DNA from 3 places in the Streptomyces sp. NPDC020983 genome. Region 3 is predicted to be linked to each of the others. Evidence: riboswitches for the same ligand, from Rfam matches in the RefSeq annotation. Region 3 holds a riboswitch; each other region holds the start of a gene.
The links. A riboswitch is a leader RNA that binds a small molecule or an ion and turns the genes downstream of it on or off. The one in region 3 is predicted to bind cyclic di-AMP.
Positions count from the first base shown of each region.

Region 1: another riboswitch for cyclic di-AMP. It lies ahead of ACH4SE_RS03740 (M23 family metallopeptidase); the one in region 3 lies ahead of ACH4SE_RS20380 (NlpC/P60 family protein).
Region 2: another riboswitch for cyclic di-AMP. It lies ahead of ACH4SE_RS06055 (transglycosylase family protein); the one in region 3 lies ahead of ACH4SE_RS20380 (NlpC/P60 family protein).

Region 1 covers NZ_JBIRRA010000002.1:22,568-25,786, reverse strand. The annotation lists gene ACH4SE_RS03745 (MBL fold metallo-hydrolase) at 1-486, shown strand, start outside; gene ACH4SE_RS03740 (M23 family metallopeptidase) at 776-1,984, opposite strand; cyclic di-AMP (ydaO/yuaA leader) riboswitch at 2,032-2,194, opposite strand; gene ACH4SE_RS03735 (N-acetylmuramoyl-L-alanine amidase) at 2,631-3,219, shown strand, end outside.
Region 2 covers NZ_JBIRRA010000002.1:616,753-619,971, reverse strand. The annotation lists gene eno (phosphopyruvate hydratase) at 1-488, opposite strand, end outside; gene ACH4SE_RS06055 (transglycosylase family protein) at 675-1,361, opposite strand; cyclic di-AMP (ydaO/yuaA leader) riboswitch at 1,367-1,508, opposite strand; gene ACH4SE_RS06050 (transglycosylase family protein) at 1,905-2,981, opposite strand; gene ACH4SE_RS06045 (cytochrome P450) at 3,118-3,219, opposite strand, start outside.
Region 3 covers NZ_JBIRRA010000008.1:283,942-287,160, forward strand. The annotation lists gene ACH4SE_RS20375 (NlpC/P60 family protein) at 1-660, opposite strand, end outside; gene ACH4SE_RS20380 (NlpC/P60 family protein) at 970-2,010, opposite strand; cyclic di-AMP (ydaO/yuaA leader) riboswitch at 2,017-2,174, opposite strand; gene ACH4SE_RS20385 (NlpC/P60 family protein) at 2,316-3,219, opposite strand, start outside.

The DNA of each region.
Region 1 (3,219 bases), on a different contig from region 3:
CCGGCGCACACCGCGGGCGACCTGATCGTGCACCTGCCGCAGGAGGGCGTGGTGTGCGCGGGGGACGTCGTCTTCAACGAGGACCACCCGGTGCACTGGGCGGGGCCGCTGGAGTCCGTGCACGCCGCGTGCATGCGCATCCTGGAGTGCGACCCGCGGGTCGTCGTGCCGGGGCACGGCCCGGTGATGACGCCCGCGGACGTACGGCGCTACGCGGACTACCTGCTGGACCTGCGGGCGGTCATCCACCGCGGGCACGCGGCGGGCCGCCCGCTGCCCGTCCTCGCGGCGGAGCTGCTCGCGGCCGACCCCTACCCGCAGTGGGGGCTGAACGAGCGGATGGCGATCCTCGCGGCCGTCGAGTACCGCGCCCTGGACGGCGCCACGGACCGGGCCGACCTCGTCGCCCTGGTCGGCCTCGCGGCGGGCTTCGCGGCTCCGGCGGAGGACGGCGGGCGGGAGACGGCGCCGGCGGGCGGCGCCTGACCGCCCGGCAGCGGCAGAGGAGCCGGGGCCGGAGATGCCGACGGCCCCGGCGTCGGGGGGGGTGAACGCCGGGGCCGCGGCGGCTCCTGGGGGCCGTGACGGGCGCTGGGCCCGTGCCGTGACCGTACTCCTGCCGTGTTTCCGTCGTGCGTCTTCAGCGGCTCCCCGGTGCCGGGAGGCGGCCGCGTGCCGCCTCCGCCCGGCTCCGGCGAGCGTGTTCCTGCCCGCCTAGTTTATGCGCGGATATCCGCACGTGAGTGCGTTTCGACACGGCGTTTCGCGCCGGATTTCAGACGGCGACGTCATGGCCGTGGAGCCACGGCACCGGGTCGATGGGGGCGCCGCCGCCGGGGCGTACTTCGAGGTGCAGGTGCGGGCCCGGCACGTTGCCGGTCGCGCCGACCCGGCCGATCGTGTCGCCCGTGGTGACGCGGCCGCCGGTGGCGACCATCGTCGACAGGTGGCAGTACCAGAGCTCGGTGCCGTCGTCGAGCCGCAGCACCACGCGGTAGCCGTACGAGCCCGCCCAGCCGGCCGAGGTGACCGTGCCGGTGTGGACGGCGTGCACCGGGGTGCCGGTGGGGGCGGCGAAGTCCTGGCCGGTGTGCGTGGCCCACGCGTTGCCGGACTCGCCGAAGGCGTTGGTGAGCGTGTACGAGGCGACCGGCCGGACGTAGGAGGCGGCGAGCTTCGCGAGCCGCTCCGCCTCGGCCTGCGCGGCGGCCTCGGCGGCCGCCCTGGCCTTCGCCTCGGCCTCCGCCTTGGCGGCGGCGGCCTGCTCGCGCACCTTGCGGGCCGCGGCCTCCTTGGCCGCCTGCTCCGCGGCGATCCGCTCGGTGGCCTCGCGGGCGTGCCGCTCGGCGTCGGCGCGCTGCCGGGTGACCTGGGCGATGATGCGGTTGCACAGCGCCTCGCCGGGGTCGGCGGACTCCGCGGCGGGCTCGGCGCACGGGGCGTCCGGGGCCTCGGTGGTGCGCGGGGCGGCGGGCGCGGCGGCGGCCGCCCGGGTGACGGCCGCGGGGTCGTACGACGGGGTGCCGACCGCGACGTCCGGCAGCGGAACGGCGGGGGCGGGGGCGGCCGGGGCCGTGGGCGCGGCGGGCGCGTCCGGGGCCGCGATCGGCGGGGCGGCGGCGGGCGGTTCGGCCGCGGCGGCCACTCCGCCGGCGCCGACGGCGGCCATCGCCGCCATGCCGAGCACGGCCGAGCCGACGGTGGCCGCGCTGCTCAGGCCCGGGAGCCCGCCGCGCTGCCGGGGCAGGCGCGGCTGGCTGCGCGAGCCGTCGCCCGGGAGGCCTTCTGCCGCGGGCCGGGGGGAGCCGGCCGGCGCGGGGGCCACGGGGGCGGGGACTGCGGCGGGTGCCGGGAGGGGGGCGGCGGGGCCGGTGAGGGCCTGGAGGTCCTGGGCCTCGGGGGCGCCGGGGAAGAATCCGGTGGCGTCCGGCGAGAAACGCTCGCCGGGCTCTCCGAAGTGCCACTGCCCGGTCGGTTCTGCCACCGGGGTCGGAGCGTAGGCAGGCTGGTTGGACGCCACGGGGGCGCACTCCTTTCCTTCCTTCTCGCCTACCGGGTTAGCTGACGGGTTCGGAGCAGGAAGGTCTCCTACGGACGGCCTGACGGCCCCCCGATTCACCCCATTGGACCCCTTCCGTGGTGACGGAAGGGCGGGTCCCCGGTTCCCGCGGACGGGATTCGGCAAGCGCACGGTGCCGCCTGTCGGCGGCAGTGACGACCGCGCTGCGTTATCGAACGTTAATAGAGCCGGACGGGTTTTCCAAGCCGAATCGGAGAGTTGGGGGTGGGAAGCAATCGGGCAGGGCATATGGAGAGTGGAGGAAGCGGACACCTGGCGTGGCCGGGCGGTGATGTGAGTGTTCGCCAGTTGTTACCGGAAGGAGCAGAGCTGTTCACGCAAGGTGAACGCTTGGTGACGGCGGCGGCGCATGGGGAGCCCGCCGCGGCGGGGGCCGGTGCCCGCGCACGGAGGGCCGGGACGCGCGCGGGCGCGGCGCAGGCCCTCCAGTGGTCTGCACCTGTGCCATTTCGCGAATCCCTTGGCACGCCCGGGGCGTGAGCCGCACGATGGGCGGGCCCGATGTTCTTGTCATGCACTCGTCCACACCATGACGCCTCAGGGAGCCCCCATGCATCGCCCCGACTCCGCGGAGCCCAGCCGCCGTTCACTGCTCCGCGGTGGTATCGGCCTGGGTGCCGCCGCCACCGCGGGCCTGGCCGCCGGCCTGTGGCCCGGTTCCGCCCCCGCCGCCACCACGGTCGACTACCCGTCGGCCGCCTGGGCGCCGGCCAGCACCTCCAACTACACCGCCTCCAACCGGCCGACGAGCTACCCGATCCAGATGGTGGTCATCCACGTCACCCAGGAGACCTTCGCGGACACCATCTCCCTCTTCCAGGACCCGTCGCACGCGGCCGCCGCCCACTACGTCGTCCGCTCCGCGGACGGCGCGATCGACCAGTGCGTCCGCGAGCACGACATCGCCTGGCACGCGGGCAACTGGGACTACAACACCCGCAGCATCGGCATCGAGCACGAGGGCTGGGTCGACCAGCCGTCCTACTTCACCACCGCGATGTACCACTCCTCCGCGGCGCTGACGGCGGCGATCTGCGACAAGTACGGCATCCCCAAGGACCGCAGCCACATCATCGGCCACGCCCAGGTGCCCGGCACCGACCACACCGACCCGGGCCCCAACTGGGACTGGGTGCGCT
Region 2 (3,219 bases), on a different contig from region 3:
TGGATGTCGACGTTGGAGTCCGCGTGCGAGCCGCCGTTGAGGATGTTCATCATCGGGACGGGCAGGACGTGCGCGTTCGGGCCGCCCAGGTAGCGGAAGAGCGGCAGGTCGGAGGCCTCGGACGCGGCGTGCGCGACGGCCAGCGACACGCCGAGGATGGCGTTGGCGCCGAGCGAGGACTTGTCGGGCGTGGCGTCCAGGTCGAACATCGCCTGGTCGATCAGCCGCTGCTCGGTGGCGTCGTAGCCGACGAGCTCCGGGCCGATCTGCTCGATCACGGCGAGGACGGCCTTCTCGACGCCCTTGCCCTGGTAGCGGTTCTTGTCGCCGTCGCGGAGTTCGAGGGCCTCGAAGGCGCCGGTGGAGGCGCCGGACGGAACGGCGGCCCGGCCGGTGCTGCCGTCGTCGAGGCCGACCTCGACCTCGACGGTGGGGTTGCCTCGCGAGTCGAGGATTTCCCGGGCTACGACGACGTCGATGGACGGCACGTTGTCTCCTTCTGAGATGTCTTCGCGTTTTTCCGGGACGAGCCTAACCGGCTCACGTCCCCGGGCCGGTCGTCGGCCCGGCCCCTGAGACGGAAAACCGGCCGGGCGCGCGGGCGCCGCGAGGCGCGCCGCGCGTCCGGCCGGCCGGTGAGGGCGCGCGGGGCCCACCCGCCCCGCGCCCCGGGATCAGCCGAGGCGCAGGTGCTGGCCCGGGTAGATCAGGTTGGCGTCCTTGACGACGTCCTTGTTGAGCTGGAAGAGCTTGTGCCATCCGCCCTTGACGTGGTGGCTCGCGGCGATCCGGGAGAGCGTGTCGCCGGAGACGACCGTGTACGAGCCCTTCGCGCCGTGCCGCTGCCAGTCGGTCGCGGTGTGCCCGGCGGGCTTGGCGGTCTTCTTGGCCGGGGTGCTCTTGGCGGTGCCGGTCTTCGTGGTGGTCTTCGCCGAGCCGGAGCTGCTGGAGCCGGCCGACGAGGAGGACGAGCCGCCGGGGTTGACGTCGGGGGCCGGGCCGCCCGCGGTCAGGCCGCCGGCCGAGGCGCACGCCCAGGCGCCGGGGCCCTGCAGGGCGAGGAGCTTCTCGGCGACCGCGATCTGCTGGTCCTTGGTGGCCAGGTCGGCGCGCTGCGCGTACTTCAGGCCGCCGGCCGCCTCCCAGCTGGACTGCGAGAACTGCAGGCCGCCGTAGTAGCCGTTGCCGGTGTTGATGTGCCAGTTGCCGCCGGACTCGCACTGCGCGACGGCGTCCCAGGTGGCCACGGAGGCGGCCGAGGAGGAGGTGGCGCCGATCAGCGGCGCGGCGACGGCGACGCCGGCAACACCGGCGAAAGTGGCGAATCGGACCATCTTCGAGGCACGACGGTGCTTACCCATGTGTGTATGTCCCTCACCGACGCCTGCGAGGTCAGCTGTCGGGTTCGGACGTGAGTTGCCCGGCCGGCACCGCGTGGGCGGTGCCCTGCTTCACCCCGAGCCGGATCCGTGGCGGCGGCGGCTTCCTCGCGGCGGCGCAGCGGGGCTGCGCGGCGACGTGCCGTCCGTTGCCGTGTATCCGGCGGAAAGACCGTGGGTCCCCCGCTCCTGCCTGCGGCGCTTTCGCGTCGGTTGCTCCCGTCGGGCGCGGCGGCAGGACTCGGCGTTCCGCTCCGGCGGGGCCCGCTGTGGCGAGCGATTAGACGTTAAGCACACCGGACCGGATTGAACAAACACTCGCGTTTCGGGCGCCAACTGCGGCCACGGCGTCGGAGGCTGGACGAATCCGCAGGTCGGGAGGCTGCGTCAGGGCGGGGCACGCGCGGCCGGTCACAGGTTCGAGGAGAGGCTTGTCACATCACCACAAGGAGCGTAAATCCCCTACGTCCTATTTGTCACCGACCCTGCGCGGCAGGGGATTTCGGGGCTCGCGAGCGGCGGAAATCAGCCCAGGTCGATGATCTGTCCAGGTTTGATGAGGTTTGGATCATCGCCGATCGCCTGGCGGTTGGCGTCGTAGAGGTGGAGCCAGCCTCCGGGGACGTCGTGCGCGGCCGCGATACCGGAGAGCGAGTCGCCGGCGCCGATCTCGTAGGTGTCCGCGGCCTGGTGCGAGGCGCTGTCCGAATTGCCGCTGTTGCCCTGGGTGTTGCCGGCCGCGCCGCTCCCCTGGCGCGCGTCCGCTTCCCCGTCCGCGTCCGGGACGACGGCGGTGGTGCGGGTACGGGTCGCGCGGTCGGCCGCGGCCAGTTCCTCGTCGGTGGGGCTGTACGGGCGCGCGTGGCGCCCGCTGCCGGTCGCGGGCGCGCCGGGGGTGGTGGACGCGGGCGGGGCGGAGGGGCCCGCGGGCGTGGCCGTGGAGCCGTCTGCGGGGGCACCCGGGTCGGTGGCGGTGGGGGCGGGGGTCTCCGCCGCGGGGGGCGCCGGAGTGGCGGTGCCGGTCTCGGGGGTGGTGGGGGTGGCCGGCGCCGTGGGGGTGGCGGCGGGAGCGCCGGGGGTGGTGGACGCGGGCGGCGCGGAGGGGTCGGCGGGCGTGGTGGGGGCCGGGGTGGCGGTCGAGCCGTCCGTGGCGCCGGTGCCGCCGTCGTCGGCGCTGCCGCCGCTGCCGTCGGCGTTGCCGTTGCCGTTGCCGTTGCCGTTGCCGTCCAGCAGGCCCGTGCCCAGCTCGCAGCCGGGGAAGGCGTCGGGGCCGAGGTCGGTGAGGATCCTCTCGGCGACCTTGATCTGGTGCGCCCGCGAGGCGAGGTCGGGCCGGGGAGCGTAGAGGAGGCCGCCGTAGCGGACCCACACGTCCTGCGTGAGGGACAGGCCGCCGAAGACGCCGTTGTGCGACGCGGCGTCCCACTGGCCGCCGCTCTCGCATATCGCGACCTTGTCCCAGGTGCCGCCGTCCGCGGCCTGCGCGGCTCCGGCGGCCGCGCCCAGCAGCGGCAGCGCGAGCCCCGCGCCGGTCGCCGCCATGGTCACCACCGCGGCAGGAGCCTGCCGGGGACGTCGGTGCCTGCCGTTGGCGGAGAGCATACGGTCGCCTTTCATCGGTGCCGTTGCGCGCAGCCTTCGCACGCCTCGCGTTGACCGCAGAACGTAGCGGGATTGGCCAACGGATCACAAGTCGATGTAGCGGCCGTCACGTCGCGGTCACGGGGCTGACGCCCGGTCAGCTGGACGGCCCCGCCTCGGGGGTGAAGGCCACCGGCAGCGTCCGCAGGCCGCGCATGATGAGGCCTCCGCGCCAGCGCAGATCGCCGGGATCGGCGGC
Region 3 (3,219 bases):
GGCCGTCAGCCCGGCCAGCAGCGCCTGGGCGGCGGCGAGCTTGCGAGCGACGGTGTGGCGGTGGTCGGCGACGGCGGCCTGCGCGGTGCGCAGCGCCGCGAGCCTGCCGGTGGCCTGCGCGCGGGTGCCGGCGATGTCGCGCTGCTGGGCGGCGAGCTGGTGCAGCGTCACGGACTGCACGCCGCCGGCCTGGGCGAGGAAGGCGGCGCGCTCCAGGTAGGTGCCGGGCGAGGAGCTGAGCGCGAGCTGCAGCAGCGGGTCGATCCCGCCGGTGCGGTACTGGGCGGCGGCGAGACTGCCGAGCGCGTCCCGCGTGGTGTTGAGCGCGGCGGTCTTGCGGGCCAGCTCGTCCTGGAGGGCGGTGACCGCGGCGTTCGCGCTGTCGGCCCGCTCCTTGGCGCCGTCGTAGTCCTGTGTGGCCTGCTCCGCCTGCTGGTAGAGGGCCGCGACCTGGGCGCGTACCTGGTCGGGGGTGAGCCGGGGCTCGGCGTGGGCGGTCTCGCCGAGCAGCGAGACGGAGGCGGCCGAGGCGAGGGCGAGGGTGACGCCGACCCGCTTCGTGGCCGAGGCGGGGCCGCCGGCCGACGGGGGGCGTCTGCGGTGCGCGCCCGGGCCGTCGGGACTGCCGGTGGGACTGCCGGCGGGACTGTGGGAGGCCATCGCGGCCGTCACTCCTTCCAGGGGACGGCCCGGCGGCGCCTGCACGGGGGAGCAGGGCGCCGCCGGGCCTTCGGCGGGGGTGGCCGATGCCGTCCACGAACCGGGACGGCAGTGGGTTGTCGGCCACCTGAGGAGCGACGCTAGACCCGCCGGGGGCGGAAAAGGGGCGCACTGACCGGGACTGACCTCATCCGGTCGGCCCTGCCCGCTTTCGACCGCTGTTCGACGGGTGATGTGCCCGGGTCCGCCCGCAGCCTGACCGGACGACCCGGAAGGACAGCGCGCGGACCCCGGGACCGCCCGGACGCGTCAGGCGACCCGGCGCGCGGTCGAGAAGGGCATCCAGCTCATCGGGGCGACCTCGACGACCGCGCCGGTGTGCGGGGAGTGCACGATCTGGCCGTTGCCGAGGTAGATGCCGACGTGCGAGTTGCCGGAGTAGAAGAAGACCAGGTCGCCGGGCCGCAGATCGGACTTGGAGACGGCCACCCCGTCGTGGACCTGGTCCTGGGTGGTGCGCCCGAGCGTCACGCCCGCCGCGCGGAAGGCGGCCTGCGTGAGCCCGGAGCAGTCGTACGAGCCGGGGCCCGTGGCGCCGCGCACGTACGGCTTGCCGCGCTGCGCCAGCGCGAACTGGATGGCGGCGGCGGCGCGGCCGCTCGCGGGCCCGGAGTACGTGTAGTCGGACTTCGACGACGTGCCCTTGTGGATGTTCGCGACCTGGGCGCGCTGCTGCGCGGTGAGGCTGTTGAGCAGCTTCTGCGCCGCGGCGAGCTTGTCCTCCATCGTCTTCTTCTGCGTCGCGAGCTGCTGCTGCGCGGCGGTGAGCCGGGTGAGGCTCGCCGTGGCCTGCGCCCGCTTGATGGAGGCCTGCTCCTGCTGGATCCGGAAGTTCTTCAGCGCCGCGGTCTGGCTCGCCGACAGCTGGCTGAGCGTGTGCGACTGGTCCAGGAAACCGGCCGGGTCGCTGGACAGCAGCAGCTGGACGGTCGGGTCGATGCCGCCGTCGCGGTACTGGGCGCTCGCGAACTGGCCCAGCAGCCGCCGGGTGGCGTTCATCTGCTCGGTCTTCCTGGCGACCTCGGACAGCAGCGTGTTGGTCTTGTCGCGCTGCGCCTTGGTGTTCTCCACCGCCTGGTTGTACGCCTCCGTCGCCACCTCGGCCTGCTCGTTGAGGGTGTCGACCTGCTTCTTGACCTCCGCGACGGAGGGCTTGGGCTTGGCGGGCGCGGCGCTGGCGCTCTCGCTGAGCAGGGTGACGGAGGCGAGGGCCGCTGCGGTGACCCCGACCGCCGCGCGCGGGGCGGTGATGGCCAGCCGGCTCTGACGCGGCTTGCGGTGCGACGCCACGAAGGCGACTCCTTCCGTGAACCGCCGACCGGGTTAGCTGACGGGTTCGGGCCGGGAAGGTTGGCCCTACGGTCCGGCGCCTCGCGGCACCGTGTCCGATTCACCCCAACTGTGCTTGGTGGGTCCCCGGTTCCGGCCTGGGCCGGATTGAGCGGAGGCGCCGCGCAGCCGGTACGTCACCGGCGGGAAACGCGTCGCCTAGCGGGCTACGGTAGTTCAAACTCTCCCGTCTCTGGGAAGTTTGGATCGAAACGTGACCGAAATCGCTTTGTGATCTTACGGTTGGTGACCCCTCACCCGGGGCGTCAGTACGGGCGGACCACTCCGTAGATCGGCATCTCCGTGATCGGCGCGATCTTCACGACCGTGCCGGTGTGCGGCGCGTGGATCATGTTGCCGCCGCCGATGTAGATACCGACGTGGCTGTGGTCGCTGTAGAAGAAGACCAGATCGCCCGGCTGCATGTCGGACTGCGACACCCGGGTGCCGACGTTGACCTGGTCGCCCGTGGTGCGCGGCAGCGTCACGCCCGCCGCCTTGTACGCCGCCTGCGTGAGCCCCGAGCAGTCCCACGAGCCGGGGCCCGTCGCGCCCCACACGTACGGCTCGCCTATCTGGTCGCGGGCGAAGGCGATGGCCTTGTCGGCGATCGAGGTGTTCGCGGCGGAGGCCGAGGTGGTGGAGCCGGCCTGCTGGGCCTGCTGGGCCGCCGCGGCCTTCCTCGCCTGCTCCTGCTTCGCGATCTCGGCCGCCTTCTTCGCGGCCTCCTGCTCCTTCTTCTTCTCCAGGGCCGCGAGCCGCGCCTTCTCCTGCGCGGTGAGGCTGTTGAGGAGCTTCTGCGCGGCGCCCAGCTTCTTCTGCACGTCGGCCTTGGCGGACTTCAGCTGCGTCTGCTTGCTGGTGAGCGTCTGCAGCGCCTGCGCGGCCTCGATGCGCTTCTGCGTCGCGTCGGCCTGCTGCGCCCGGAAGTCCTCGACGGCGGCCTTCTGCCGCTTGCCGAGCAGGTCGGTCAGGTGCCGCGCGTCCAGCAGGTCCTGCGGGCTGGCCGCCAGCAGGTAGTTGGCGGTCGTGTCGTCGCCGCCGCTGCGGTACTGCGCGGCGGCGTAGATGCCCAGTTGCCGGCGGGAGTCGTTGAGGACCTGCGTCTTCCGGGCGGCCTGCGCCAGCAGCGTGTTGACCTTCGCGTTCTGCTGGCCGGTGGCCTCCTTG